DNA from 3 places in the Kocuria sp. KH4 genome. Region 1 is predicted to be linked to each of the others. Evidence: predicted binding sites of a transcription regulator. Region 1 holds the regulator's gene; each other region holds the start of a gene.

Region 1 (9,735 bases):
AGGGACAGCAGGTTCAGCCACTGCAGGCGCCCGTCGATGCGGCGGATCACGGTGAACCGGCGGTGGTGGCTCATCCACGCGGTGCCGATGACGGCGAAGCTCAGCCCGTAGGCCAGGAACTGCGGCAGGTCGGCCCGCAGCGCCGGCTCGAGCCGCTCCGGCGGGAGGTCCCCGGGCAGGATGAGCTCCAGGACCAGCAGGGTCATCGCGATGGCGAACACCGCGTCGCTGAAGAACACGGTCCGCTCGGTGGACTCGCCGGTGCCGGAGAGCCGGCGGAACTCCTGGGCGGGAGCGGGACGGCGCGCCGGGCCGGCCGCCCGCCCCTCGGGGCCCGGGTCCCGGTCCCGCTCCGGTTCCGGGGCCGACGGGGTCGGCCGCACGTCGAGGACGGGCAGGTGGCCGTCGGTCTCGATCGCGTCCCCGCCCCCGTTGCGGGCGTGGTAGCCGGAGGAGAAGTTGCGCAGCACGTGCACCCGGGCGCCGGCGGAGCGCAGCGCGGCGACGACCAGGTCCCGCTCGGCGTCGGTGCGCTCGGCGACCTTGTGGGTCACCTGCAGCGTGAACAGGGACAGCCCGACCCGGCGGTCGAAGGTCGCCGCGCCCACCAGGTCCACGAGGGCCCCGCCCGGCAGCCGCCAGCCCGGCGGGCAGACCCAGAAGCGCACGTGGTGCCGCTTCGCGGGACTGTCGGCGACCTCGCGTTCGAAGGCCAGCGCCTGGGGGCGGCCGAAGACGTAGAGCGGGCTGACCGGTGCGGCGGGGTAGCTGCGGTGCAGCACCGCGGCGCGGGCGATGCGCCACGCCGTGGCGGGGGTCAGGGGATCGGCGGGCGTCCAGCCCGCCGCGCGCATGGCCGCGGCCAGCCGCTCGGGGGTGCCCGTGACCGCCAGGTTGACCGGGTCGCCCAGCAGGCCGTCGGCGGTGCGGGCGCGCCCGATGAAGTAGTGGGGCACGTAGAGGCCGGTGAGCACCCGGTTCAGGAACGGCAGCAGCACGTACGCCGACAGCGCCCAGACGGGCACGAACGCCCACACCAGGCGCCCCTCGTCGTCGACGTCCTCGAGCACGAGGTGGTAGACGCCCCAGCCCGCCAGCAGCGCGGTCGCCAGCCGCCCGGAGCGGTGCAGCCACAGGACCGCCGTCGGACCCGGCCGCCGGCGGGCACCCGGAACGGCGCCCCGCGCCCCCGGTGCCCGGTCGCTGCCTCGTGCGTCCACCCGACCGTCCTCGCCCCCGTGCCGCACCGGACCCCCGGCCGGTGTGCCCCCAGGCTAGCCAGGGCGGCGGCACCGGGAAAGGCCGTGACCCCGGCCCGCCGGCGGGGCCGCGTATCATGTCCGGGTGACCTCAGCGCAGCCCGAGACCCTCCCGACCGCCCCGTCCCCGGACGCCGCCGTGCCCTGGGGGGAGCTGCGCGGCCGCGGCTTCGCGAAGGGCCACGGCACGGGCAACGACTTCGTCCTGCTGACCGACCCGGACGCCCAGCTCGCCCTCGACGCCGACCTCGTGTCCCTGGTCTGCGACCGGCACCGCGGCATCGGCGGCGACGGGCTGATCCGGGCCGTGCGCAGCGAGGCGCTGCCCGAGGGCCGGGCCGTGCTGGAGGCCGCCCCGGACGCCGAGTGGTTCATGAACTACCGCAACAACGACGGCTCCGTCGCCGAGATGTGCGGCAACGGCGTGCGCGTGTTCGTCCACTACCTCGTCGAGCGGGGCCTCGCGGAGGTCCCCGCGGGCGAGGTGCTGCGCATCGGCACCCGCGCCGGGGTGAAGACCGTGGCGCGCACCGACTCCGGCTACGCCGTGGACATGGGCCCGTGGAGCTTCCTGGACGGCGAGAGCGCCCGGTCCCGCGGCTCGGACGCCGTCGTGACCGCGAAGGGGCTCAAGGTGCCCCGCCCGGCGCTGTCCATCGGGATGGGCAACCCGCACACGGTCGTGGCGCTCGCCGAGGGGGAGAAGCTCGACCAGCTCGAGCTGTTCACCGCCCCCGTCGTACGCCCCGAACCCGAGGACGGCACGAACGTCGAGTTCGTCGTCCCCGCGGACGGCGACGACGACGGCGTGGGCCGGGTGCGCATGCGGGTGCACGAGCGCGGCGTGGGCGAGACCCAGTCCTGCGGCACCGGCGCGTGCGCGGCGGCGGCGGCGACCCGGTTCTGGGGCGGGCCCACCGCCCCCGACCAGTGGCTCGTGCAGGTGCCCGGCGGGGTCGTCTCCGTGACGTTCGTGCCCGCCCCCGACGGCGCGGAGCACGTGGTCCTCGCCGGTCCCGCCGTGCTCGTGGCGGACGGCACCTTCGCCTGAGCCCCGCCGCCGGGCCCGGACCGGCTCAGGCCGGCCGGTCCACCCGCAGCACGCGGAACCCCTTGTCGGTGGCATGCCGGGAGACCCGGAAGGACCCGCCCAGCTCGGCCGCCAGCCAGCTCTGCAGCGAGTCGGCCCCCAGGTTCTTCTGCACCACCAGCCACGCGCTCCCGCCGGGGCTCAGCCGCGGCAGCCACCGGAGCAGCAGCTCGTGCAGCTGCTGCTTGCCGATCCGGATGGGCGGATTGGACCAGATCGTGTCGAAACGCCGGTCCGCCGGCACCTGCTCGGGCAGCAGCACCTCGACGTTGCCCAGGCCCAGGGCCGCGGCGTTGTCGCGGGTGAGCCCCAGCGAGCGCTCGTTGACGTCCACCGCCGTGACCCGCGCCCCGGGCGCGGCCTCCGCGAGGCTCAGGGCGATCGGGCCCCATCCGCACCCGAGGTCCAGCAGCTCCGCACCGGCCGGATCGGGAACATTTCGGAGCAGCGCGGACGTTCCCTTGTCGAGACCTCGCGGGCTGAAGACCCCGTTGGCGGTCTGCAGGACGACCTCCCGCCCGCGCAGGGCCACGGTCACCGGGCGGCGCACCTCCGGCACCGCGGGATCCTCCGAGAAGTAGTGCTCGGTCCCCGGGTTGGGGGCCGCCGGGCCGGCGGCGGGATCGGGGGAGTCGGAACGCCGTGTCATAGACATCCATGCTACCGATCGCGCGGGCCCGGCCCGCTCCGCACGGCGGCCCGCCCGCGGCCCCGTTCGTCGGAGACCGCGACTAGAATTCCAGCTACCGAAACCTGTCCGAAAGGAACCATGACCCAGTCGCACAACACCCCTGCCGAGCACAGCACCGCGGCTCCCGCCGCGGAGGCCGACAACGGCCTGAGCCGGCAGGACCTCGAGGACGTCGTCGAGCGCGTCCTGTCCCGGGCCCGGGCCCGGGAGGCCGACGCCGGAGCACGCGCGGACCGCCGGCACGAGGACTCCGGGGCCGCCGGGAGCGGCCTGCTGAGCGGCCGCGCCCGCGAACTGGCCGACGCCGGGCAGGAGCACTCGCAGCACGACGGCGAGCAGCAGGACCTCGACGAGCGCCGCGCGCTGCGCCGGGTGGGGGGCCTGTCCACCGAGCTCGAGGACGTCACGGAGCTCGAGTACCGCCAGCTGCGCCTCGAGCGCGTCGTCCTGGCCGGTCTCTGGACCGAGGGCACCCTCGAGGAGGCCGAGAACTCCCTGCGGGAGCTCGCCGCGCTCGCCGAGACCGCCGGGTCCGAGGTGCTGGACGGCATCGTGCAGCGCCGGCTCAAGCCGGACCCCGCCACGTTCCTGGGCTCCGGCAAGGCCAAGGAGCTGCGCGACGTCGTCGCCGCCACCGGGGCCGACACCGTCATCGTGGACTCCGAGCTGGCCCCGTCCCAGCGGCGCGGGCTGGAGGACGTCGTCAAGGTCAAGGTCATCGACCGCACCGGTCTGATCCTGGACATCTTCGCCCAGCACGCCAAGTCCAAGGAGGGCAAGGCGCAGGTGGAGCTCGCCCAGCTCGAGTACCTGCTCCCGCGCCTGCGCGGCTGGGGCGAGTCCCTGTCCCGCCAGGCCGGCGGCCGCGCCGCCGCCGGTGAGGGCATCGGCTCGCGCGGGCCCGGTGAGACCAAGATCGAGCTGGACCGCCGCCGGATCCGCACGCGGATGGCCAAGCTGCGCCGCGAGATCGCCGCCATGAAGCCGGCCCGGGAGACCAAGCGGCTCAACCGCCGGCGCAACTCCGTGCCCTCCGTGGCGATCGCCGGCTACACCAACGCGGGCAAGTCCTCGCTGCTCAACCGGCTCACCGACGCCGGGGTGCTCGTGGAGAACGCGCTGTTCGCGACCCTGGACCCCACGGTCCGCCGGGCGCAGACCCCGGACGGCATCGGCTACACGCTCTCGGACACGGTGGGCTTCGTGCGCTCCCTGCCGACCCAGCTCGTGGAGGCGTTCCGCTCCACGCTGGAGGAGGTCGCCGACGCCGACCTCATCCTGCACGTGGTGGACGCCTCCCACCCGGACCCGGAGGGGCAGATCCGGGCGGTGCGCCAGGTCTTCACGGACATCGACGCGCAGAACATCCCGGAGATCATCGTGCTCAACAAGGTCGACGCCGCGGACCCCTTCGTGGTCGAGCGGATCCGCCAGCGGGAGCGCAACGTCGTGGTGGTCTCCGCCCGCACCGGTGAGGGGCTCGAGGAGCTGCGCGAGCGGATCAGCGCGTCCATCCCGCGCCCGGAGACGGTGCTGGAGCTGCTGGTCCCGTACCAGCGCGGCGACGTGGTGAGCCGGCTGCACGACTGGGACGCGGAGATCCTGCGCACCGAGCACCTGCCGGAGGGCACGCACCTGCTGGTCAAGGTCCGCGAGGACCTGGCGGCCGAGCTCGCGGAGTTCGTCCCGGAGCGCGCGCCCGGCTTCGGCGCCGAGAGCGCCTGAGCCGGTGGCCGCAGCATTCGTCGACGAGTCCGGGCGGGACGTCTCCGGCACCCGGCCGGAGACCCTGCCCGGCGCCCAGGACGCCCTGGGCCTGCTCGACACCGCCGTCACGGCGATGGGCGGGCAGATCCGGGACGGGCAGCGGCTGATGACCGCCAAGGTGGCGGAGGCCCTCGACCGCGGCCGGCACCTGCTGGTCCAGGCGGGCACCGGGACCGGCAAGTCCCTCGCCTACCTGGCCCCGCTCGTGGCCCACGCCCAGCACGCGGACAAGCCGGTGGTGGTGGCCACCGCGACCCTCGCCCTGCAGTCGCAGATCGTGGGCCGGGACGTCCCCCGCCTGCTCGCCGCCCTGGAGGGGGAGCTCGAGCACGAGGTCGACGTCGCCCTGCTCAAGGGCCGCAGCAACTACGCCTGCCTGCACAAGCTCGAGGGCGGCTACCCGTCCGAGGACGATCCCGGCGCGCTCTTCGCCCTGCCGGACGCCGCCCCGCACCCCGGCGCCGCCCAGCCCGACGCCGCCGAGCAGCCCGGCCGGCTGGGCCAGGAGGTCCAGCGCCTGCGCGAGTGGGCGCGCGCCACGGACACCGGCGACCGCGACGAGCTGCTGCCGGGCGTGAGCGACAAGGCGTGGCGGCAGGTCTCCGTGACCGCCAAGGAGTGCCTGGGCCGCAGCTGCCCGATGGTCGAGGAGTGCTTCGCCGAGCTCGCCAAGCAGCGGGCCGGGGAGGCGGACATCGTGATCACCAACCACGCCCTGCTCGCGATCAACGCGTTCGAGGGCATCACGGTCCTGCCCGAGCACGACGTCGTGGTGATCGACGAGGCGCACGAGCTGCAGGACCGGGTCACGGGGGCAGTGACCGGCCAGCTCTCCGCCGCCATGGTGCGCGCGGCGGCGGCCTCCGCGCGCAAGCACACCGCCGCGAACCCCGACTCCCTCACCGCCGGTGCCGCCAACCTCGAGGCCGCGCTGCTGGGCGCGCCCGCCGAGCTGCTGCACCGCGGCCTCGACGACGCCCAGGCGGCGGCCGTGGCGCAGATCCGGGACGCCGCCCGCACGGTCATGAGCGAGTCCAAGGGCGGCTCCGGGGGCGAGAAGGACGGGGACGCCGGTCGGCAGATGGCCCGCTCGCGGGTCAGCGACGTGCTCGAGCTGGCCGAGCGCATCCTCGCCGCCGCCGACTCCCGCGAGGTGCTGTGGATCTCCCGGCAGGGCGGCTGGGAGCCCGGCCGCGGCTACGTGCCCGCCGAGGACACCGACCCGGCCACCCTGCACGTCGCGCCGCTGTCGGTGGCCGGGACCCTGCGGGAGGGACTCTTCGACGGCCGCACCGTGGTCCTGACCTCGGCCACCCTCTCCGTCGGGTCCTCCTTCGACGCCGCCGCCGGGGCCCTCGGCCTGCGCGGGGAGGGCGCCCCGCGCTGGGAGGGCGTGGACGTGGGCAGCCCCTTCGACTACCCGCGGCAGGGGATCCTCTACCTCGCCAAGCACCTGGAGAAGCCGGGCCGGCGCCTGACCGAGGCGCAGCTCGAGGAGATGCTCGCCCTGCTCGAGGCCTCGCGCGGCGGGGCGCTGGGCCTGTTCTCGTCCCGCCGGGCGGCGGAGGAGGCCGCGGAGGCCCTGCGCGGGCGCACCGAGCTGCCGATCCTGTGCCAGGGGGAGTCCTCGCTGGCGGGACTCGTCCAGGAGTTCACGGACGACCCCGCCACGAGCCTGTTCGGGACGATGAGCCTGTGGCAGGGCGTCGACGTCCCGGGGGCCTCGTGCCGGCTGGTGATGATCGACCGGATCCCGTTCCCGCGCCCGGACGACCCGCTGTCCACGGCCCGCAGCCGGGCGGCCGAGCGGGCGGGGGGCAACGGGTTCATGTCCGTCTCGGCGACGCACGCGGCCGTGCGGCTGGCCCAGGGCGCCGGCCGGCTCATCCGCGCCGGCGGGGACCGCGGCGTCGTGGCGATCCTGGACTCCCGCATCGCCACCGCCCGCTACGGCGGGTTCCTGCGGGGGTCGCTGCCGCCCCTGTGGACCACCACGGACCGCTCCGTGGTGCTCGGGGCCCTGGGGCGCCTGGCGACAGCCTGACCCGCTCGGGACGCGACGCGGGGCCCGGCCGGTCGGCCGGGCCCCGTGCCGGAGCGCGCGTCGGGCGGCGGCTGCCGCCGGGCCGGGCTCAGAGGCTGCGCAGCACCGAGACGACCTTGCCCATCACCGTGGCGTGGTCGCCGAGAATGGGCTCGTAGCGCGTGTTCTGCGGGAGGAGCCAGGTGTGCCCGTCCCGCTGGCGGAAGGTCTTCACCGTGGCCTCGTCGTCGAGCAGGGCCGCCACGATGTCCCCGTTGTCGGCGGCGCTCTGCCGGCGGACCACGACCCAGTCGCCGTCGCAGATGGCGGCGTCGATCATGGAGTCGCCCTTGACCCGCAGCATGAACAGCTCGCCGTGGCCGACCAGCTGGCGGGGCAGCGCCAGCACGTCCTCCACGTCCTGCTCGGCGGTGATGGGCCCGCCGGCGGCGATGTGGCCCACCAGCGGCACCATCGTCACGTCCGCGGAGGTGGACAGCTCCGCCACCAGGCCCGGTGCGCCGGGGCGCGGGCCGCGGGGCGCGTCCGCCGGCTCGTGCGGCGCGCCCGGGGTCTCCGGGGCGAGCGCGTCGCGCAGCTGCAGGGGTGTGAGGACCTCCATGGCCCGCGGCCGCTTCGGGTCCCGGCGCAGGTAGCCCAGCTTCTCGAGCTGGGAGAGCTGGTGGGTGACGCTGGAGAGCGAGGCCAGGCCCACGAGGTCGCCGATCTCGCGCATCGACGGCGGATAGCCGTGCTCGGCGATGGAGCGCTGGATGGCCTCGAGGATGGTGCGCTGGCGCACGCTGAGGCCCCGGCCGCGCGCGCGGGCGCCGGAGCGCGAGGCCCGGGTGCGGGACTCCTCGGGGGTGGGGGGCTGAGCCATGGGAGCGTCGTCCTTTCGCGTCCGGCTGGTGGTGCCTCCGGTGCGCGCCGGCCCCGTTCCGATGTCGGACCCGGGTGCTTCGATAGGTCACGTCCCGCAGGGAGCCGGGGGAGTCGGAACGCGCCGGCCCGAGGCCCGAACGTGCTCCCAGCCTAGGCGACACGCCGTGTGTCTTCAAACATATGTACGACCCGGTGTCGACAGCATTCGCAGGCCCGTGCTAGACATGGGTCATCGGTATTCGAAAGTATGTTCGATCGCATGCAGGCCCAGAGGGGCCGCCGGTCGGACCGGTGTTCGAGATCGCCCGCTCCCTGCGGGAACGTCAAGGAGTTCATGTCATGAGTGCCAGTGCCACCCTCAGCGCCGTCGTCGCCCGCCGCCCCCGGTCCCTCGGCGGCCCGGCCCGTGCGGTCCGCCGGGCCCGCGCGTCGGCAGGGGCCTCCCGCGCTCCGCTGGTCCTGACCCGGCGCGGCCGACTGGTCCTGCTGGGCCTGCCCGTGCTGGCCGGCTCCGCGGCCCTGGTGGTGCTCGCCGTGATCTTCCTCGTCCCGTCCACGGCCACGGCCACCAGCGAGCCCGTGGCGGGCGCCGGGACCGAGCAGGCCACGGTGCACCCCGGGCAGAGCCTGTGGGACCTGGCCGTGCAGGCCGACCCGGAGCGCGACCCGCGGGACGTCATGGACGAGATCGTGGAGCTCAACGACCTCGACAGCTCCGTCCTCCAGGCGGGCCAGCTCCTCGAGGTCCCCGCCGCCTGAGCGGCGGTCGGTCCGGCCGGGCGCCCGGTCCCGGGGCGGTCCCCGTCATCGGTAGGGTCGAGGTCATGAGCACCGGCGCCCACCACCCGCTCCCCGAGCGCGCGAACCCACCGTCCCCCGTGTCCACCGGTGCTCCCCGGCGCCCCCACCGGAGCCCCGGGACCACCGTGTGGCCGCTGCTGGGCGCCGCGATCTGCAGCGAGGTGGCCGCCTCGCTGGCCCTGAAGGCCGCCCTGAGCCACCCCGGCTGGTACCTGCTCGTCGTCACCGGGTACACCGCCGCGTTCGTGTTCCTCGCGGCGGTGCTGCGCCGCGGCCTGGCCGTCGGCGTGGCCTACGGCATCTGGGCGGCCACGGGCGTGACGCTCACCGCCCTGCTGGCGGCCCTGCTCTTCGGGGAGGCGCTGAGCCCCCTGGTGCTCGCCGGCATCGCCCTGGTGGTCGCCGGGGTGCTGTGCGTGGAGGTCGGCGCCCACCGGGCCGTCCGAGACGGCGGCGCCTGATGGCCTGGCTCTACCTGGCCGGGGCGATCCTCACCGAGGTCGCCGCCACCCTGTCCCTGCGGGTCGCCGCGGACGGGCGCAGCCGCTGGTACGCCGCCGTGGTGGCCGGGTACCTGCTCGCCTTCACGCTGCTCGCCCTGGCCCTGCGCCACGGGCTCGGGCTGGGCGTGGCCTACGGCATCTGGGCCGCCGCGGGCGTGGCGCTCACCGCGGTCGCGGGCCGGCTGCTCTTCGACGAGCCGCTGAGCCGGGTCATGGTCCTGGGCATCGCGCTCATCATGGGCGGAGTGCTGCTGATCGAACTCGGCGCCGCCCACTGAGCGCCCGCCGTCGGCGCCCGCCCGGTGGGCCGGCGCGGGGGCCGGTCTAAACTGTTCGGGTGACGCAGAACCTGGACCGACTCAACGCCCTCCCGCTGCGCGACGACCTGCGCGGCCGGGCCCCCTACGGCGCCCCGCAGCTGGACGTCGCCGTGGCGCTCAACACCAACGAGAACACCCACCCGGTCCCGGCGGACGTGCACACCGCGATCGTGGAGGAGGTCACCGCGGCGGCCCGGACCCTCAACCGGTACCCCGACCGGGAGTTCACGGCCCTGCGGGAGGAGCTCGCGGCGTACCTGGGCCACGGGCTGGGGGCCGAGCACCTCTGGGCGGCCAACGGCTCCAACGAGATCCTGCAGCAGATCCTGCAGGCCTTCGGCGGCCCCGGGCGCTCCCTGCTCACGTTCGTCCCGACCTACTCCATGTACCCGCTGC
Region 2 (9,735 bases), on a different contig from region 1:
GGGGCCGAGCGGGTGGGGCTGGCCGCGGTGGACGTGGCCGGGGTGCACGCCCACGACGTCGGGCAGGTCCTCGACGTCGCGGGGGTGGCGGTGCGGGTGGGCCACCACTGCGCCCAGCCGCTGCACCGGGCGCTGGGGCTGACCGCGACCACCCGGGCCAGCGGGTACCTCTACACCACCACCGAGGACGTGGACCGGTTCCTGGCCGAGCTGGCCGGGGTCCGCGCCTACTTCGGCGCCGGGAGCCCCCGGTGAGTGCGCTGGACGGGCTGTACCAGGAGGTGATCCTCGACCACGCCAGACGGCGCTCCGGGGAGGGCCTGGCGGAGCCGGCCCCCGGTCACGCCGTGGGCGAGTCGCACCAGTACAACCCCACGTGCGGCGACGAGATCACCGTGCGCGCCGAGCTGGTCCCGGGCGCGGAGGGCGCGGAGCCGGTGGTGCAGCGGATCAGCTGGGAGGGGGCGGGCTGCTCGATCTCCATGGCCGCGGCCTCCGTGCTGGCCGAGACCGCCCCCGGGATGACCCGCGCCGAGCTCGTGGAGCTGATCGGGACGTTCCGGGAGCTGCTGCGGTCCCGCGGCACCGTGGTCCCGGACGAGGAGGTCCTCGGCGACGCCGCCGCCTTCGCCGGGGTGTCCCGGTTCGTGGCCCGGGTCAAGTGCGCGATGCTCGGCTGGGTCGCCGCCGAGGAGGCCGTGGGCCGGTCCGGCTGAGCCGGACCGGCCCCGGAATTCCTCTCCCGCCGCGGGGGTTGAGCCGGACATGCCCCTCTCCGACACCACCCTGTCCCTGCTCGACCGCGCCGCCACCCGGCGCGGGTCCACGGAGGCCGAGGCGCTGGCCCACGTGCTGGAGCGGGCGCAGCGGGCGGAGGAGCTGGGCTACCACCGGTTCTGGGTGGCCGAGCACCACGGGGTGCCCGGCATCGCGGGCTCCGCGCCGGCGGTGCTGATGGCCGCGGCCGCGGCCCGCACCCGCCGCATCCGGATCGGCTCGGGCGGGATGATGTTGCCCAACCACCAGCCGCTCGTGGTCGCCGAGCAGGCCGCCACCCTCCAGGCCCTGCACCCCGGCCGGATCGACCTCGGGGTGGGCCGCTCGCTCGGGTTCACCGGCGCGGTCCGGGACGCCCTGCGCACGGGCCCGGAGGCCGCGGACCGCTTCGGGGCCGACCTCGCCGAGCTGCTCGCCCACCTCTCCGGCACCGCCCCCGTGACCGCCCGCCCGCGCGACCACGCCGCGACCCCGGTCTTCGTGCTGGCCACCGGCGCCGGGGTGGACGTCGCGGCGCGGGCCGGACTCGCCGTGGTGCTGGGCGGGCCCGCCCTGCACCGTCCGGGCCCCGCGGGCGCCGCCGCGGTGCTGGAGCGCTACCGGGAGCGGTTCCGCCCGTCGCCGTGGTGGCCGGAGCCGCACGTGGTGGTCTCGGCGAACGTCGCCGTGGCGCGGACCCGGGAGGCCGCCCGGCGGCTGCTCCTGCCCGAGGCCCGTGCCCTGGCCGTCTCCCGCACGCGCGGCGAGTTCCCGCCCCTGGAGCCGGCGGGGGCGGCGGACCCCGGGGCGCTCCCGGAGCGGGCGCGGCGCCTGGTGGAGGAGTCCCTGGCGGCCTCGGTGCACGGCACGGCCCCCGAGGTCCGGGCGGGCCTGGAGCAGCTGCTCGCCCGGACCGGGGCGGACGAGCTCCTCGTGACCGGCGGCGCCTACGACCTCCGGGCCCAGGCGGACTCCGACCGCCGGCTCGCCGCGCTGTTCGCCCCCCGCCCGCGCTGAGACGCCGCACCGCGTCCCCGCGCCCGCCCGGCCACGACGCCCCCGCCGGGTGCGGGGCGCCCGGGGCGGGTGCGGGCAGGCGGGGGCCGGTAGAGTGGGCGGGTGCAGAAACTGCTCGTGCTCGCCGCCCACCCGCTGGAGACCAAGTACTTCCCGGACGACGTCGACCTCGTCCTGACCGGCGTCGGGATGTCGGCGGCGGCGGTGCGCACCACCGAGGCGGTGCTCACCCGCTGCCCGGACCCCGCGCGGCGGGCGGAGCTGACGGTGCTCAACATCGGCAGCGCCGGGGCGCTGCGGGACGGGCTGCACGGGGTGCACGAGCCCTCCCGGATCATCAACCGGGACGTGGACGAGCAGCTACTGCGCGCGGCCGGGATCCCCGTGGACAACGTCATCGAGCTCGGCGGCACCGGACCGGTCCTCGCCACCGGGGACTCGTTCGTGGCCGGCGGGCCCGCCCGGGAGGCCCTGGCCGCCCGGGCCGACCTCGTGGACATGGAGGGCTGGGCGATCGCGGTGGCCTGCCGGCACCTGGGCGTGCCGCTGCGGATGGTCAAGCACGTCTCCGACGCCGCCGACGAGGCCGCGCTCGCGTGGGCCGAGAAGGTCGAGGTCAGTGCGGTGGCCCTGGGGCAGTGGTTCCGCGCCAGCGGCATCGCCGCGCGCTGACCCGCGGCTAGAGTGGGACCCAGCATGAAACTACTCCGCCAGCGCGAGTCCCTGGGCGCCCAGCAGGACTACGAGAGCGCCATGACCCTCCTCGCCGACGTCCGCCGCAGCGGCCCCGTGCTGCGCCTGTACGAACCGGCGCCCACGGTCGCCTTCGGGCGCCGGGACGAGCTGCGCCCGGGCTTCGCCGACGCCGCCCGGGCCGCGCGCGAGAGCGGCTTCGAGCCCCTGGTCCGGCGGGTGGGCGGGCGCGCGGCGGCCTACCACGGCGGGTGCCTGATCGTGGACCACCTGGAGGCGGCCGAGGACCCCACCACGGGCATCCAGGACCGCTATCGCCTGTTCGGGGACATGCTGGTGGCGGCCCTGGAGGAGCTCGAGGTCGAGGCCGACGTCGGGGAGGTCCCCGGCGAGTACTGCGCCGGGGAGTACAGCGTGCACGGGACGCACCCGGCGTCGTCGTCGACCCCGGGCCGGAAGGTGAAGCTGGCCGGCACCGCCCAGCGGGTGGTCGCGGGCGCCTGGTACTTCAGCACCGTGCTGGTGGTCGAGCAGTCCGAGCCCATCCGCTCGGTGCTCACCGACGTCTACGCCGCCCTGGACCTGGAGTGGGACCCCGCGACCGCGGGGGCCGTGGACGACCTGCGCCCGGGCACCACCGTGGCCGACGTCGAGCGCGGGATCCGCAAGGTGTACGGCATGTACTCCCAGTACCTGGGGTACGGGCCGCTCACCGACTGAGTCCCGGCCGCGGGCCGGGCACACCGAGGAGGCAGCAGATGTGCGGACGCTACGTCATCGCCCGGGCCGTGGGCGACCTCGTGGCCGAGACCGGGGCCGTCCCGGACGAGAGCCTCGGCGAGGCCGACTCCGAGCGGCTGCGGGCCAACTGGAACACCGCGCCCACCACCGACGTGCCGGTCGTCCTGGAGCGCCTGGCGGGCGGGGACGGCGGCGGGGAGCTGGTCCGCGAGCTGCACGTGGCCCGCTGGGGACTGGTCCCCGGCTGGGCCAAGGACCCTTCGGTCGGGTCGAAGATGTTCAACGCGCGCTCCGAGACCGTGCTGGAGAAGCCCTCCTTCCGCAAGGCGGTCCGCGCCCGCCGGTGCGCGGTCCCCGCCAACGGCTACTACGAGTGGAAGCGCGAGCCGGGCCCCGGCCGGGGCGGGCGCAAGCAGCCCTACTACGTCCACCCGGCCGACCCGGAGGAGACCATCTGGTTCGCCGGGATCTACGAGTGGTGGCGGGTGCCCGAGGGCACGGAGCTGCACTCGGCGGCCCTGCAGCCCGGCCGGGACGGCGGGGAGAGCGCGTGGCTGCTGTCCTGCTCGATCCTCACCACCGACTCCCCGGAGCCCTCCGACGAGCACCCCGTGCTCACGCAGCTGCACGAGCTGCACGACCGGATGCCGATCCCGCTGGCTCCCGAGCACGTCGGCGACTGGCTGCGCCCGGGGGAGGACGACGCCCCGCAGCTGGTGGACCTGGTCCGGGCCGAGGCGCACCGGACGGCCGCCCGGTGGGTGCTGGACCCGGTGGACCCGGCTGTCGGCAACGTGCGCAACAACTCCCCGGAGCTCGTCCTCCCGCAGCGGAGCCTGTTCTGAGCGCCGGGCAGACCCTCGGCCGGGTCCGCGACTTCGTGCGGACCCACGGCGGCGGGGTCGTGGCGACCAACAGCGGCACCGGCTGCCCCGAGTCCGCGTGGATCAACCTCGCGGCCCACGAGGACGGGCGGCTGGTCTTCGGCACGAACGAGCGCAGCCGCAAGTACGCGAACCTGCGGGCCGACCCTCGGGTCTCCCTGGTGGTGGTCTCCGGGGACGGCCAGGAGTTCCAGCTCGAAGGGCACGCCGCGGTGCTCGAGGGCCCCGCGGCGCAGGACGCCGGTGAGCTGCTGGAGTCCCGTCACCCGGGCGCCACGGGCAAGGACAGCACCCGGCTCGTGGCCGTGCGGCTGCACTGGGCCCGGTTCGTGGACGTCGCGGCCGAGCCCCCGGTCCGGGAGGACCTTCCGCTGTGAAGCCCGGCCCCGCCGGGGCTCAGACGTAGTCCGTCTCGTAGTCCGTCTCGGGGACCCAGCGGTTGAAGTCGAGCGTCAGGTACAGCGCGAGCGCCGCCGCGTTGTCCTCCGCGATGCGCAGGCTCACCTGGTCGTAGCCCTTGTCGTAGAGGGTGCCCATGGCACAGCGCACCAGCTGCTCGGCCAGGCCCTGCCGGCGGCGGGAGGCCGCGGTGAACAGCTCGAAGATGTACGGGGCGTCGGGCAGGTCGTCGCCGACGCGCCGGGCCAGGACCAGGGCCGCGGCCACGAGGGTCCCGCCCTCGTCCACCACCACCGGGGAGGCCTCGGCCAGGAAGGGCCCGTACTCGCCGTCGAAGACGCCCCGGATCACCGTGCGCGCCTCCTCGAGGCTGGAGACCCCGCCCTGCTCGTAGGAGGAGTAGTAGAGCTGGGCGAGACTCTCGGTGTCCTCCGGGGTGGCCGGACGCAGGGACACGGCCGGAGTCCTGGTGTTCTCCGCCGTGTGGGCGATCAGCGTGATGGTTCCGGTCATGGAGGCCTCCGTGGTGTCGGCGCCGGGTGCTCCGGCGCGGGTCGGACGAGGGGACAGGGGACGACCAGGGGGGTCTCGCGGGGCAAGACCTCCGTGCGTTCAGCGTATCCATTTCACCGGCCTTGTCCATGCTCCGCCGCCCCGTCCCGGGCGTGGCGCGGGGCGGGGGCCGGCCCGCGCGGGAACGCCCGCGCGGGGGGAACACGTGTTCCGTCGGAACGGGGTACAGGGTTAGCCTGTCGCACAGGTGTTCTAGCTTCCAGAGGGACGGTGCGCGCCGCACGGCGGGCGCCGGGACCGAGGAAGGGAGGGGCCGTCGTGGGCTTTCTGACGGAGGGCGTCGAGGTGGACTGCGACGCCGACGGCGTGCCGGTGACCGTGCGCTGGCGCGGGAGGGGCTACCGGGTGGCGCAGGACCCCGTGCGCTGGTACGAGCGCCGGGCGTGGTGGGCCGAGGACGCCCGGCTGCCCCGGGACCGCGGGGCCGGGGCGGTGGACCAGCAGATGTGGCGGGTCCAGGTCCAGCTCACGGTCCGCTCGGAGCTGCTGACCCTCGAGCTCGTCCACACCCTCGACACCGGTCGCTGGCGGCTGCTGGCGGCCACCAGCGCCTCGGGGGCCCAGGTGGTGCGCTGCGCCTAGGGGCGCGCGTCCGCCCCGCCCCGGGCGCATAGGATCGGGAGGCAGGGCCGGCCCGCCGCGCGCGGGGAGCCCGGAGGCGCAGTACCCGCGGCACAGAAAGGCGGCACCCGTGAGACTCGGCACCGTGCGACGCAACGGCACCACCCAGGCCTTCCGCCAGGAGGCGGGGGAGACGGTCTACCTGCCCGTCCCCGACGTCGGGGCCCTCCTCGCCGGGGGCGACCTGCGGGCGGCCGGGGAGCCGGGTCCCGCGCCCGCCCCGGAGGAGCTGGCCCCGCCCGTGCTGCGCCCCGGCAAGATCCTGTGCGCGGGGCTCAACTACTACGACCACGCGGAGGAGGTCGGCCAGGAGATCCCGGAGCACCCCACGATCTTCGCGAAGTACGCCACCGCGCTCATCGGCCCCACCGACCCCATCGCCATGCCGGAGGAGTCCGAGAAGATCGACTGGGAGGCCGAGCTGACCGCGGTGATCGGCGCCCCGCTGCGCCACGCCACGCCGGAGCAGGCCCGCGCCGCCATCGCCGGGTACACGATCATGAACGACATCTCGGTGCGGGACTGGCAGGGCCGGACCTCCGAGTGGTTCCAGGGCAAGAACTTCGACCGCACCACCCCGGTGGGGCCCGTGGTCGTGACCCCGGACGAGGTCGATCCCGAGGCGGGGCTGGCCATCCGCTGCAGCGTCGACGGCGTGCTCCACCAGGACTCCGGCACCGACCGGATGATCTTCTCCGCCGTGGCGCTGGTCGAGTACCTCAGCCGGTTCCTGACCCTCGAGCCCGGGGACCTCGTGGCCTGCGGCACCCCCGCCGGGGTGGGCCTGGCCCGGAAGCCCCGCCGGATCTGGCTGCGCGACGGCCAGGAGGTCGTCACCGAGATCGAGGGTATCGGGCAGCTGCGCAACGTCTGCACCCCCGCCGAGGAGCTCCTGCCCCGGACCCCCTGACCGGGGCCGGCCGACGGTACCCGTCCCGCACCCGACCCCGACCCCGACCCCGACCGGAGGGCCCCATGGCGACCATCGGCTTCCACGCCTCCCACGAGCAGATCCCGCCCGAGCAGCTGCTGCGCGACGTCCGGCACGCCGAGCAGGCCGGTTTCGGCGCCGCCATGTGCTCCGACCACCTGGAACCGTGGTCCCCGCGCCAGGGGCACTCCGGCTTCGCCCTGTCCTGGCTGGGCGCGGCGCTGGCCGGCACGGACCTGCCGTTCGGGTTCGTGCACGCCCCGGGCCGGCGCTACCACCCCGTGGTCACCGCCCAGGCCACGGCCACGCTCGCCCGCATGTTCCCCGGCCGGCTCTGGGCCGCCCTGGGCAGCGGGCAGCGGCTCAACGAGCGCCCGGTCAGCCCCGAGTGGCCGGACAAGGAGCAGCGCCAGCAGTTCCTCGAGGCGAGCTTCGACGTCGTCCGCCGCCTGCACGCGGGGGAGCAGGTCAGCCACCGCGCACCGCTGCACGCCGACCGCGCCCGCGTCTGGGACCCCCCGCAGGTCGCCCCGCCCCTGCTGGTGGCCGCCCTCACCCCGGCCACCGTCCGCCGCTTCGCCCCCGTGGCCGACGGGTTCATCACCGTCAACCAGCCCCTCGAGGACCTGCGCCGGATGCTCGGGACCTGGCGCGAGGCCGGCGGCACCGGGCGGTCCGCCCTGCAGGTGCACCTGAGCTGGGCGCCCTCCCCGGAGCAGGCCCGGGCGATCGCCTTCGACCAGTGGCGCACCAACGTCTTCGACCCCGTCACCATGGCCGAGCTCGCCTCCCCGCAGGACTACCAGCGCAAGGCGGTCCAGCAGGACGTCGGGGACGAGCAGATCGCCGGGGCGGTCAACGTCTCCGCCGACCTCGGCCGGCACGCGCAGTGGCTGCACGAGTACGCCGAGCTCGGCTTCGACGAGATTCACCTGCACCACGTGGGACAGGAGCAGGCGGCGTTCCTCGACGCCTTCGGGGACGCCGTGCTGCCCCAGCTCGCCGGGCAGTGATCCGCCCGCCCCGCCCCGGCGTTTGCAATTGACTTAAGTTCGAACACATATTCGAATACCGGTGTGAGCTTTCCGCACCTGCACGTCGCCACCGCCTTCAGCGCCCACTACGGGGTGAGCCGGCCCGCCGCCCTCGTCGCCGCGGCCGCCGCGGACGGCGCGGAGGTGCTCGCCTGCACCGACCGGGACGGGCTCTACGGCGCGGTCAAGCACCTGGGCGCCTGCCGGGAGCACGGCATCGCCCCCGTCCTGGGCGCCGACCTCGCCCTGTACGGCCCCGGGCGCGAGCGCGTCCTCGGCCGCGTGCTGGTCCTCGCCGCCGGCGGGACCGCCGGCGCCGGCTACGCCGCCCTGTGCCGGCTCGTCTCCGCCGCCCACGCCGGCGGCGGCCCGCCGGGGGTGGACCCGGAGCAGATCGCCGCCCACGCCGTCCGCCCCGGGCACGCGGGCCCTCTGCTGACCGTGCTGCTCGGGCCGTCCTCCGACGTCGGGCAGGAGCTCGCCGCCCGCCGCTACCGCGGCGGCCGCGCCGCCCTGGCCCGCTGGCGGGCCCGGCTGCCGGCGGATGCGCTCGCCGTGGAGGTGGTCACCCACCTGGCCGCCCCCGGCACCGCGGGCAGCACCTCCCACGCGGCGCGGCTGCTGCGCGGCGCCGTCGAGGCGGGACTGACCCCCGTGCTGACCAACGCGGTGCGCTACGCCACCCCCGCCGAGGCGGCGACCGCCGACGTCCTCGACGCCGCCCGCGCCCTCACCCCGCTCGAGGCCCTCGGCCGGGCCGGCCCGCCCGGCAGCGGGGCCCGCGCCGACCGGCGGGCGCCCCCGGCGGAGCCGCTGCAGCCCAACGGCCAGGGCTGGCTCAAGTCCGCCCGGCAGATGCGCTCGCTGGCCGCGGAGATCGCCGGGGCCGCCGACCTCGGGGCCGAGGGCGCCGCGGCCCTGCTGGCGGGCACCCATCGGGTCGCCGACCGCAGCCGCCTGGACCCGGAGTCCGACTGCGGCTGGGGGCGCCCGGTGGTGCCCGAGGCCTCCGTGCTGGGCCTGCGGCGCCCGGCGACCGCGGAGCTGCAGGCCCGCTGCGAGGCCGGACTGGCGCGGCGCTACCCGGGCCGCCGGGCGAGCCCGGCGGTGCGCTCCCGGCTGGACCGGGAGCTGGCGGTGATCGGGGAGCTGGGCTTCGCCTCCTACTTCCTCACCGTGGCCGAGGTCTCCGCGATGATCGGGGCGATGGGCGTCCGGCACGCCGCCCGCGGCTCCGGGGTCTCCTCGCTCGTCAACTACCTGCTCGACGTCTCCCAGGTGGACCCCCTGGAGCACGACCTGCTCTTCGAGCGTTTCCTCTCCCCCGCCCGCTCGACCCTGCCGGACATCGACATCGACGTCGAGTCCGCCCAGCGCCACCGCGTCTACCGGGGCATCTTCGAGCGCTTCGGCGCGGAGCGGGTGAGCCTCATGAGCATGCAGAACGCCTACCGCGCCCGCGGCGCCGTCCGGGACGCGGGGCTGGCGCTCGGGCTGGACCCCGAGACCGTGGACACGGTGGCCAAGCAGCTGTGGCACCTGCCCGCCTCGGCCCTGCGCGAGACCCTCGCCCGCCAGCCGGAGCTGCGGGAGTTCGCCGAGCAGGTGTCCCGCGAGAAGCAGCTGGACCTGCTCGTGGACCTCACCGAGCGCCTGGACCGCCTGCCCCGGCACATCTCCATGCACCCGTGCGGGGTGATCCTGGGGGACCGCTCCCTCCTGGACCGCACCCCGGTGCAGACCGGCGGGGCCGGGATGCCGATGAGCCAGTTCGACAAGCACGACATGGACCCCATGGGCATGCTCAAGCTCGACGTCCTCGGCGTGCGGATGCAGTCCGCCCTCGCCCACGCCGTCGAGGAGGTGGCCCGCATCCACCCGGGACGGCCCCGCCTGGACCTGGAGTCCGTCCCCGTCGACGACGAGGCCACGTTCGAGCTCATCCGCTCCACGCACACCCTGGGCTGCTTCCAGATCGAGTCCCCGGGCCAGCGCGAGCTCATCGGCAAGATGGCGCCCACGAGCTTCGGCGACCTCGTCGTGGACATCTCCCTCTTCCGCCCCGGGCCCATGCACTCGGACATGG
Region 3 (9,735 bases), on a different contig from region 1:
TCGTCGCCGTTCTCCTTGGCGATCACGCACCCGTCCTCGTTGTTGAACCCGGTGATGCGTAGATCGGTCGGAGCGATCACCGGACCCCCGGAGTCAGAGCCGGCACCGGCGGTGGCAATATCCACTCCCACGTGGTCCTGCGCCCAGTCGGGCAGGCCGGGCACGTTGCGCCGCCCGTAGCCAGAGGTGAACTTTCCGCCAGGTAGAGGCACGGTCCACTCCCCGTCGCCCAGGTCGCCATCCCACTCCTTGGCACCGGTGGGCACCTCGCAGTCCGCGGAGAACTCAACCTGCCCACCGTCGAGGATCGTGGTCACGTACTTCTGGGTCTCCGCGAACGGCGGTACCCCCTTGTGTTGCTGCACGGCGCCGGGGCCGGCGTTGTAGGCGGCCAGCATCAAGCGCACCAACTGGTCCGCGTCATCGCCGGCCAGGTCCTTCACCTCATCGCGCAGCGCAGCCATGTACCGCCCATAGGCCGGAATCGCATCCTCGGGATCGGTGATATCCCCACCCTGGCCGTACCGAGCCCAGGTGTCGGGCATGAACTGCGCGATCCCCTGCGCCCCAGCAGAGCTACCAGCGTTGGGGTCCCAGTTGGACTCGGCTTTGAGCTGGGCCGCGACCACGCTCACCGGCAGCCCAGCCTCCTCAGCCGCCGCCTCCACCAACGGTCCCCAGCCGTTGGGAACGTTGATCAGACCATCCTCCGACTCTTCGCCGGAGACCACCGCGGCCGGGGCGCATTCACCGGCTGATGCCTGGGTCTGCGTCAGCACCGCCAGACCCGCCACTCCGACCACCGGCACTGCCGTCAGCAGGAGCGCACCCACGGTCACCGCGGCCACCAGGCCGCCTCCGCCCTTGGACTCCTCGCTCATGCTGACCTCCGGTCCCAACAACAGTCATTCAGGGTTATCCTTTATGAAAAGTGTAACTCGTTCTATTCGTGGCGTGCGTCATCACGCCGTATCCGTTTAAGTGAGAGGACAGTGGAGAATGGGACGCATGCCAGCCCCGATCCAACCCCGAGGTCAGAGCGACGCAGTGCATGCGGCTGCTGTGGCCTTGGGAAATACCGTGCGCCTCGCGATCATTCATGAACTCGCGCAGGGCCCGCTCCTCGGCCCAGACCTCATCTCCCGCCTCGGCCTGCCCTCAGGAACCGTCGGGCCGCACTTGGAGCTCCTTCGGGGCCAGGGCGTCATTACGTCCACCGCGCAAAGCGGGCGGGGCCGCCCCACCCTTCACGAGCTCAACACGGATAAAACCCGTGAGCTGCTAGACATCTGGACCACGTATCTGCTGAACCAAAACACGCTCTGATCCATCGCGGCACACCACTCCGACACATCTCCCTGCGGCGCTACTGGCCTTGTCGTCCGGCGGACCTTCCTGGGGCGCCTACAACGATGATATGTATGCAAACGACTGCTTCCCAACGTGCGCTACCGGCCTTTCGTCGGCCGTGATCAGCAGGGGAAGCAACGCGCAAGCGCAGGGGCAACCGGCTACATCCTCTGCTTCTTGTCCCCGACATAAGGGATGGCCTCCCCCGCCATGCTCGGCTTCGCCCAGTGGCTTGACTGATGGAGCCTGTGAGCCGGCCAGAAACAAGACACACCCTGCGGTGTCCTAGCGCTAGCAAAAGCTATGTGAGATGGTGAGCGCATGAAGGAGTACACACCCCCCAAGCTGTTTGGGCAGCGCGTCGCACTCAACATGCGCGTTAAGCCTGCTCAGCACCGTCGTGTGGCGGAGCGGGCGGCTGCGCTGGGCCTATCCCAGGCTGACTATGTGGGTGCTCTAGTTGATCGTGACTATGGGCTGCCGAACCTGATTGACGACCGGCAGAACCAGGAGAAGGACCGACTACCCCTTGACCCTTAAATGACTGACGGCCCGCCGTGGTGGGCGGGCCGTCGAAGTCATCCAGCTGTCACAAGTTTGCCGACCGAGACAGCTGGTTCAACAGCTAACTGAATGAGACCTATCAATGAACCCATTAACAGGGGACTGTTGTGCCCCCTAGTGTAGCCGAGACGCGTCATCATGTGGAGCCCTCCCGGCTCCGTGCCGCCGACGTGACGTCGGCCGCTGACCAGGTAGAACGTCAGCACCCCCAAAAGTTCCCGTCGCGTACCCGTCGTGTGCGGGTGGAGCAGGAGCGTTCCAAGGCTGTCGTGTTGCGGGCGGTGCCCACGGGGTGCCAGCTTGCCAAGCACGCCGCCGCCTGGCGCCGGGCCGTGCTGGAGCACCCCAGCCTGGAGTTGATCCGTGCCGATGCCCGGGCGAACCTGCTGGCCGTGGTGGAGATCATCTGCCACCAGCAGGACCCCGCCTCGCGCACCTGGCGCACCACCTGGGACTGGGTCGCTGCGAAGATCGACCGCTCCCGCTCCACCGTGGCGCGGGTGATCCGCCACCTGCGCGAGTGCGGGCTGCTGGCCGTGGTCGCCACCGGCCGCAGCGCGGCCCGTACCCCGCGCGCCACCGGCCGCACCCAGGGCGAGGCCCCCGTCTACGCCCTCATCCACAACACCCCTCAGCCGGCCCCTGAGCCTGTGGAGATAACTGACACCCCGGTCCCCACGAAGTGGGAGAGTCTTTCCCCGCACGCGCGCGAAGAACTTTCCCGGAAGGACGCGGCTACGCCGCGACCGACCCGAAGGCGCGCCGCACAGCGGCGCGAGGTGGTCGCCGCCCTGAGCCGTCGTACAGCCCCGCTGTGGCCCCGTCATGCGACGACGGAGCCTTTGACGAAGCGGGTGACCCGTCGGGCGCGGAAGGAGACTCAGCGGGCGGCTGCCCTGGAGCTCCAGTACGAGGCGATCGTGCTGCGCCAGCTCACCACCGCCCACGTCGCAAGCGTGTGCAAGCCCTTCTTCGAAGCCGGGTGGACCATCGCCGACGTGCTCACCGCCCTGGACTGGACGCCTCAGGGCACCCGCTACGGCTTCCTGACCGTGGAGGGCATCGAGAACCCCGGAGCCTGGCTGGCTGCCCGGATGCGCGCCTGGACCCACCCCGACGGCACCCCGATGCGGTCCCGGGACCAGCGGGTCGCCGCCGAGGCCGCCCAGCGCCGCGCGGCAGCACGCGCGGCCGCCGAACGCCACGCCACCCGCCAAGCTCAGCAACAAGCTGAGAGGTGTGGCGTGGCCGTTAGGTCCGATGGTGAGCCGGTGGTTGGGCAGCGGCCGTTCCGCCAACGCTTCGCCGCCCAGATCGCCGCCGGCCGGGCAGCCGCCGCACCGCTAGCCTGATCCTGCCCCCAGCACCGGAGAACTGCCCTCCCATGACTGCACCTACCTACCAGCGGCTCGCTGGAGTGCTCCCCGGCGAGTCCCTGCCCGACCCAGCGCCGGCCGACACGCGGCTTCACCTTCTACTGCACTACGTGCACGAACGCACACGTGTCCTACCCTGGGGACATCGATCAGCAACGGCCAGTACTCCTGCCGCAGATGGACGTATTCCTGCGTGCCACGGGAGTAGATGCTGATCGACGATGTTCCGTCACCTCCCCCGTGCGGGCATCGGACGGGCCCTGCCGCCCCCTCAACCAGGCAGGGCCCGCCCCCTTTTAAGCCAAGCACCCGATAAGGGAGTCCACCGGGACCACAGCATCGGCCCCCACGGCAGACGAAAGACCGGGAACGAGCCCCGGCCTTTCGGGTGAGATGCCTTTCACCGACGCCCAGTGTCCTCCCCGTGCTGGCAGTCGTCTACTCCCGTGACCACCGCACCTCGGAAGGCCGTCGATGGAGGCACGAGACGAATCGGTTCAGGCGAACAGTGGACAAACACCAGGCATGCGCCGCGTTTCGATCCGGGAAACGCACTCCCGTACCCTTTTGCTGATGCGACAACGACAAAAGCGGAAGAGTCGTGCATTCCATGCGCGGCAAGGGACCGCCCATGCCTTGGGGGCGCTGGGGGTCCTGGTCATAGGTGTGGCCGTGACCACGGCAGCGCTGGGCACCATGGTCGGACCCCCGGTGGACACCCTCCTCAGCGAACCGAAGTCCGAAGCTGCCGATGCCCGCGAACAGCTCCAGCAAGTATTGGCCGCGGAGATGAGCTGGCACCATGCGGTGCTGGAAGACCTCGCCCCCACCCCGGCGGCCATGGCTGACACCGACCGCTACGTAGCCGGTGACATCGACCTCGACGAGCTCGCCCGACGCTCCCAAGAACGCCGCGGACAACCGTAATCCACCACCCCGAGAGCAACAGTGAACACCTGGCCCTCTAGGGTGAGCTGCCGTTCGGGGCGCAGTGCCCACCGAGATTTGCCCTGAGGACCTCCCCCAGCGACACCTCCGACTAGGCGGAGCTGCCCACCGTAAGCTGCGTGGGTGGTTGTCTGCTGCGGTGCTGTGTCGAGGTAAGACCCAGTTCCGGCTCCTACCCTGGCTACGTCGATGCGCCACCTGGAACCTGCTGGACGTGAACGACAATCCACCGGCAGGCAGGTGCCCTCATCGATGTGCGTCCAGGCTTGGCCGCTTCATGGACGCACGGGGCCCCGCTGAATCCCATGGCGGGGCCCCACTGCGCGCCCGCCCACACCGCCCCCGCGTCCTCTCTCCTTTCTGGCCCCCGCCGGCCGTTCCGGCAACGCTGGGCCGCCCAAATCGCCGCCGGCCAGCACGAAGCAGCTGCTGCAGCCGCCTCGACCCCGTAGCCGGTCCGCCCTTGGCGTGTCCGGTGGACGGGGCAGAATCCGCCCCGTCAGCACCAGTCAAACCGCATATGTGTACGGTATGAGTTTATGTTTTGGCTTTGGGGTCGAATAGGTGTTCTATCCTGGCGGCATGAGACACCCAGTTCCGCTCACCATTGACCGCCCCGTGCTGGTCTCTGCGGTCCTGGTCCGAGTCCCGGCTGGCTTCCCCTCCCCTGCCCAGGACAGCTTCGACGACGGCCGGATCGACCTCAACGAGGTCCTGATCAGAGACGTCACCTCCACCTACGCCTTCCGGGTCACCGGAGACTCCATGGAAGGCATCGGGATCTACCACGGCGACGAAGTCCTCGTGGACCGATCCCTGACCCCCAAAGACGGCGATGTCGTGATCGCCGTCCTCGACGGGGACTTCACCATCAAGACCCTCCACGTCCACCCGAACCGGGTCGTGCTGCACCCGGAGAACCCGGCCTACCCCGACGTGGAGGTCCCGTCGCTGTCGACCCTGCACATCTGGGGTGTCGTGGTATACGGAATCCGCCACATCAACCAGCGGAAGCTGCACTAGGACGGTGGTCTGCGGTGATCGCCCTGGTCGACGTGAACAACTTCTACGCCTCCTGCGAGGCCCTCTTCGAGCCCTCCCTGGCCGGCAAACCCCTGGTGGTGCTCTCCAACAACGACGGCTGTGTCGTCGCCCGTTCCGCGGCGGCCAAGGCGTTAGGGATCAAGATGGGGGACCCCTGGTTCCAGCTGCGCGCCGACGCGGCCCGGTGGGGATTGATCAAACGCTCCTCCAACTACCAGCTCTACGCGGACCTGTCCGAGCGGGTGATGCTGCTGCTGGCCCGCCACGCGATGGGGCAGGAGGTGTACTCCATCGACGAGTGCTTCCTCCTCCCACCCGAGGGCACCCCGGCCGAGCAAACCCGGTGGGCACGCCGGCTCAAGGCCACCGTGGCCCGCAACGTCGGGCTGCCCGTGAGCATCGGGATCGCCAGCTCCAAGACGCGGGCGAAGATCGCCACCGAAACCGCGAAGAAACTGCCCGCCACCGGTGGGGTGGTGCACTGGGACCAGGCCCCCGAGGGGTACTGGGAGAAGCTCATGGCCGCCCTGCCCGTCACCGAGGTCTGGGGGATCGCGGGTCGGCTGGCCCAGCGCCTGGAGGCGATGGGCATCGAGACCATCGCCGACCTGCGCGATGCCGACCCGGTGGCCATCCGGAACACGTTCTCCGTGGTGCAGATGCGCACCGTGCTGGAGCTCAACGGTTTCCCCGCCATCCCCGTGGAGGACGAGGTGGCCACCAAGCAGCAGATCCTGGTCTCCCGATCCTTCCCGGACCCGATTCATGACCCGGAGATCGTCGGGGCCGCGGTGGCCGAGTTCGCCCAACGCGCTTCCCGCCGTCTCCGGAAGGAAGGCGAGGTCACCGGGCGCTGCACCGTCTTCGCCAGCACCTCCCCGCACCGGCCAGGCCCAGCACACAATGTCTCCGCGCACGTGCGGCTGGCCGTGCCCACCAACGAGCCCACTCCCCTGGTGGCCGCGGCCCGGGCGGCGCTGGGGCCCAAGCTGATGCACGGCATGTCCTACATGCGCGCAGGCATCCTCTGTGTGGACCTCGCCCCCGAGGGTGCCGTGCCCGTCCTACCCGGTGTGCTCGAGCAGCCGGCCCCGCTCGGGGAGCTCATCGACGCGGTGAACCGCCGCTTCGGCACCGGCAGCCTGGCGCTGGGCCGGCTTGGCACCCGCTCCTCCGCCCCCTGGCGGAACCGGCAAGCTGACCTGTCGCCCCGGTATACGACCGACTGGGCAGAACTACGCACCGTGAGCTGACCCAAGACACATGAGGAGCTGCCGCACGTTTCCTCGGCCCCGGAGGGCCTCCGAAACGCTTGCCAAAGAAGACTGGGGAACCTAAGTGCCACTTCCCTGCCCCCGCATCTGGGAAGACACGTCACCTTTGATGTCAGTGTGCCTTGAGGGCGGCCGCATCACTGGGGTAGCAGATCCTTGAGCAGCTTTCCTGTATAAGTTTGGTGCCACGCCTGGCCAAGACGTTGGAGGTAATAGTTCTAACTGTGTACTGTTAGTTCCAACGGAACTAACAGTGATAGGCATGCTTTGGCATCACTCCCCCGAGACCCAAGGAGTCCCCGTGGACATCGTCGCTGTCGCCGCCCAGAAGGGCGGGGTTGGGAAAACAACCACCACGTACCACCTGACCCGAGCCGCCGCCCGTGCAGGTCTGCGCGTACTGGCCGTCGACGCTGATCCGCAGGGCAATCTGACTTCCGCACTGGCTGCTGAACCCCCACAGCCGGAAGCCCTTGGGGTTGCTGACACGCTCAATCCGGAAGCGGAGCACCGCTACGCGCTTGACGACGTGATCGTCCCCGCTGTTTGGGAAGGCGTGGACCTTGCTCCAACGTCCGGTGAGGCGCTGACTTACATCGAGGACGAGCTCACCCAAAAACCCAAAACGCCAGAGAACTCCTCACGGCTGAAAGCCAACCTGGCCACAATGGCCGACCGCTACGACTTGGTGATCATCGACTGCCCGCCTAACCGCGGGGCTCTGACTGTCAATGCCCTGGTGGCCGCCACGCAGGTGCTGGTGGTGACCATGCCGGCACTGTATGCCGCCAACGGAGTCGCCCATATCTTCACCTCCATCCAGGAAGTTCAGAAGGAACTGAACCCGGAGCTGATCAACCGTGGGGTGCTACTCAATCTGTGGGAACCCTCCACTATCGCCTCGCGAGAATGGCGCTTGTGGCTGGCTGAAACCTACGGGGACCAGCTCCTGGAGCCCTATATCCCCAAACGCGAAGCTGTGAAGACTGCTCAGGAGGCCGGAATGGGATTGGACGAGCTGCCCAAGACGGAGGAACTGGTTCGTTTTTACGATGCTCACCTCCAACGCCTGCTGCCCACCCGAGTTGGAGGGAACTGACCAATGCCCGCACGCCCAGCGCGCCGACAGGCCTTGACCCCTCCGCTGCCAGCCTCGGACCGTCTCATATCCCCTATCGCCGGGCGATCCACCTTGCCCTCACGCAACACGCCGGCGCCCGAATCGGGGCCCGAGGCCAAAGCAGGCCCCAAGCGCCCCAAAGCAAATCTGCGAAAGACGCGTGTCCAGCCCTACGTGGAGCCCGAAATCGATGTCAGGCTGAGGGCGGCCTACAACGCTCTGGCTCCACGGGACGATTCGTTCAGTGACTTCCTCGAACAGATGCTCGTGGACCGATTGCAGGATCTGGAGTCCACCCACAACGGCGGCAAGCCTTTCCCTCCCGTCACCAAGCGTCTGCGCACTGGCCCGCGGATGAAGATGCCTGATGCAGAGTGAACTTGTAGCTGCCAACGCGCCTCCACCATCGTGGCTCGGTGCCTGTTCGAGCGCGCGTATGGCGTTCGAGCAATGTCTGCCTTTCTCGTAGCTGCATCGAGCAGAAAAAGAACGACGGAGTGAACTTGACGCTCCTCTATGCAAAGACCGCGGGTCATTTAGAGATGTTAGTTCTAACAGTTCCAACAGAACGATCATCTGTAAACCACTGCCTTTGTCGGGGCAGGGCTTCAGGCGCAGATCTTCCATGATGAAACGTCACTTGTTGGAGCTGTTGGTTCCAACTTTCCCACTAGGTCCTGGCTCCTCGGGACGACCTCACTGTTGCGGGACAGGCTATGTAGGTAGTGACGACATGAGCTCCGATTTCATCCCGTCCAGGTTGCACGCCAAAATGTTAGAGCGGTTAGAACGGTTAGTTCTAATCGCTCTAACATTTTCGGTAGACCGGCTTCGCCTAGGGTGCTTGATGGGTGGTGTGGGCAGTTGATGTATTGCCTCGCTGCCCAGGCTTCCGCCGAAGCGTGGATCCGAGTTATTGGGGGCCCGCTTCAGGTGGGCGAGCTAAGCGTCTGCTGCTGCCGTTGTTACCTTCAACCTCGATATAGGTCCGGTTGCCCGGAGTTGGTTGGCTGTGGGGCGGTGACGCTTGATGGACATTGTGAGTAGCTCTCCGTGGCCTTCCTGATATAGACATCCATTAAGGGCAACATGGGACGGTGGCACGTAGTTGGAGCGGTTAGATCTAACAGTTCCAATAGGCCCAGGGGCCTTTTGATTCAAGCCATCTCAGTCCATGCCGAAGGGGCATGCGATCAGAGGTGGGTGGCGAGGATGGCGCGGCCGCGGGTGAGGACGTCGCGGATGAGCTGTTGCTCGGCGCCGGTGAAGTCGGGCCTTCGGAGGTGGGGGCGGTGGCGATCTGGCTGTCACGGACCGGCACCGTGTCGGTGTCCTCGTCAGAGGTCTGCGTCCCGTCGTCGGTCTGCCAGATCAGGCCCAGATCTGTGCCACGGAAGCGGATTCACAGCGGGCAGGAGAACCTCATGGGCGCACTTTATCCGTCGACGCCAGCGCCCTCATCATGCCAGGGGAGTGTCCGAGAGTGCGGGCTGGCCGTGGCGGGTTGAGCGTGACGGGAGGGGGCCGGCCAGCTCAAGGACTGCCCTTTCGTAGTCATCCCCGAAATCGATCTGGGTGATGTCTTTGAGGCGGATCTTGTCCATGGACTGCTCCCACCGCCCCTCCGGGGTGATGAGCAACAGCCACAGGTTCCTCTCCTCCCACTCAACCGGTGCCCCGATCAACAGCGTTCCCGGGCGGGTGGCCTCCCGGTAGACGGACACAACCCCAGTAAGGGACGCACCGGCGGTGATGATCGAACGCGCCTCAGGCAGGTCAAGGGAGCTGATCGGAGCTGCCGGTGGCCACGACTGGCGTCGCTGCAGGAGCGGCACGAAGGTGGCATGGGTCTCCACGCGCACCAGGTCCTGGAGGCGCAGCGCGTGGTAACCGTTGAGATAGGCGCCGTCACGGATGCCGACCAGCAGCACCCAGGTCTCACCGAGCTCGACCACCACGCCCTCGAGCACCTCGTGCGGTTCCACGGATCGCTGAACCTGGACCGGAGTAGCTGAAATCAGGGACTTCCGCAGCGTAGCCAGTATCTTCTTCCGCGACG

What was found. Region 1 encodes LexA, which represses DNA repair genes until DNA is damaged. Its sites were predicted from a motif close to TCGAACANNTGTTCGA; they were not measured.
Region 2: ACWCOM_RS16765 (DUF6504 family protein) is a predicted target of LexA. The motif match lies at 5,243-5,258, and genes of this name have one in related genera.
Region 3: ACWCOM_RS11760 (LexA family protein) is a predicted target of LexA. The motif match lies at 4,795-4,810, and genes of this name have one in related genera.

What each region holds. Positions count from the first base shown of each region.
Region 1 is NZ_JBSJYX010000014.1:36,518-46,252, reverse strand. Features, by position in the region: gene ACWCOM_RS11400 (LssY C-terminal domain-containing protein) at 1-1,220, opposite strand, end outside; gene dapF (diaminopimelate epimerase) at 1,345-2,310, shown strand; gene ACWCOM_RS11390 (class I SAM-dependent methyltransferase) at 2,336-2,998, opposite strand; gene hflX (GTPase HflX) at 3,119-4,765, shown strand; gene ACWCOM_RS11380 (ATP-dependent DNA helicase) at 4,770-6,851, shown strand; gene lexA (transcriptional repressor LexA) at 6,940-7,713, opposite strand; gene ACWCOM_RS11370 (LysM peptidoglycan-binding domain-containing protein) at 8,055-8,474, shown strand; gene ACWCOM_RS11365 (DMT family transporter) at 8,540-8,977, shown strand; gene ACWCOM_RS11360 (DMT family transporter) at 8,977-9,297, shown strand; gene ACWCOM_RS11355 (histidinol-phosphate transaminase) at 9,357-9,735, shown strand, end outside.
Region 2 is NZ_JBSJYX010000029.1:16,349-26,083, forward strand. Features, by position in the region: gene ACWCOM_RS16725 (SufS family cysteine desulfurase) at 1-255, shown strand, start outside; gene sufU (Fe-S cluster assembly sulfur transfer protein SufU) at 252-716, shown strand; gene ACWCOM_RS16735 (MsnO8 family LLM class oxidoreductase) at 766-1,773, shown strand; gene ACWCOM_RS16740 (nucleosidase) at 1,876-2,445, shown strand; gene ACWCOM_RS16745 (lipoate--protein ligase family protein) at 2,470-3,186, shown strand; gene ACWCOM_RS16750 (SOS response-associated peptidase) at 3,225-4,052, shown strand; gene ACWCOM_RS16755 (pyridoxamine 5'-phosphate oxidase family protein) at 4,088-4,468, shown strand; gene ACWCOM_RS16760 (GNAT family N-acetyltransferase) at 4,488-5,003, opposite strand; gene ACWCOM_RS16765 (DUF6504 family protein) at 5,322-5,645, shown strand; gene ACWCOM_RS16770 (fumarylacetoacetate hydrolase family protein) at 5,755-6,594, shown strand; gene ACWCOM_RS16775 (TIGR03885 family FMN-dependent LLM class oxidoreductase) at 6,660-7,628, shown strand; gene ACWCOM_RS16780 (DNA polymerase III subunit alpha) at 7,692-9,735, shown strand, end outside.
Region 3 is NZ_JBSJYX010000015.1:18,961-28,695, forward strand. Features, by position in the region: gene ACWCOM_RS11740 (transglycosylase SLT domain-containing protein) at 1-881, opposite strand, end outside; gene ACWCOM_RS11745 (ArsR/SmtB family transcription factor) at 1,009-1,326, shown strand; gene ACWCOM_RS11750 (hypothetical protein) at 2,157-3,266, shown strand; gene ACWCOM_RS11755 (antitoxin VbhA family protein) at 3,963-4,217, shown strand; gene ACWCOM_RS11760 (LexA family protein) at 4,821-5,261, shown strand; gene ACWCOM_RS11765 (Y-family DNA polymerase) at 5,276-6,535, shown strand; gene ACWCOM_RS11770 (ParA family protein) at 6,858-7,655, shown strand; gene ACWCOM_RS11775 (hypothetical protein) at 7,851-8,054, shown strand; gene ACWCOM_RS11780 (hypothetical protein) at 9,137-9,735, opposite strand, start outside.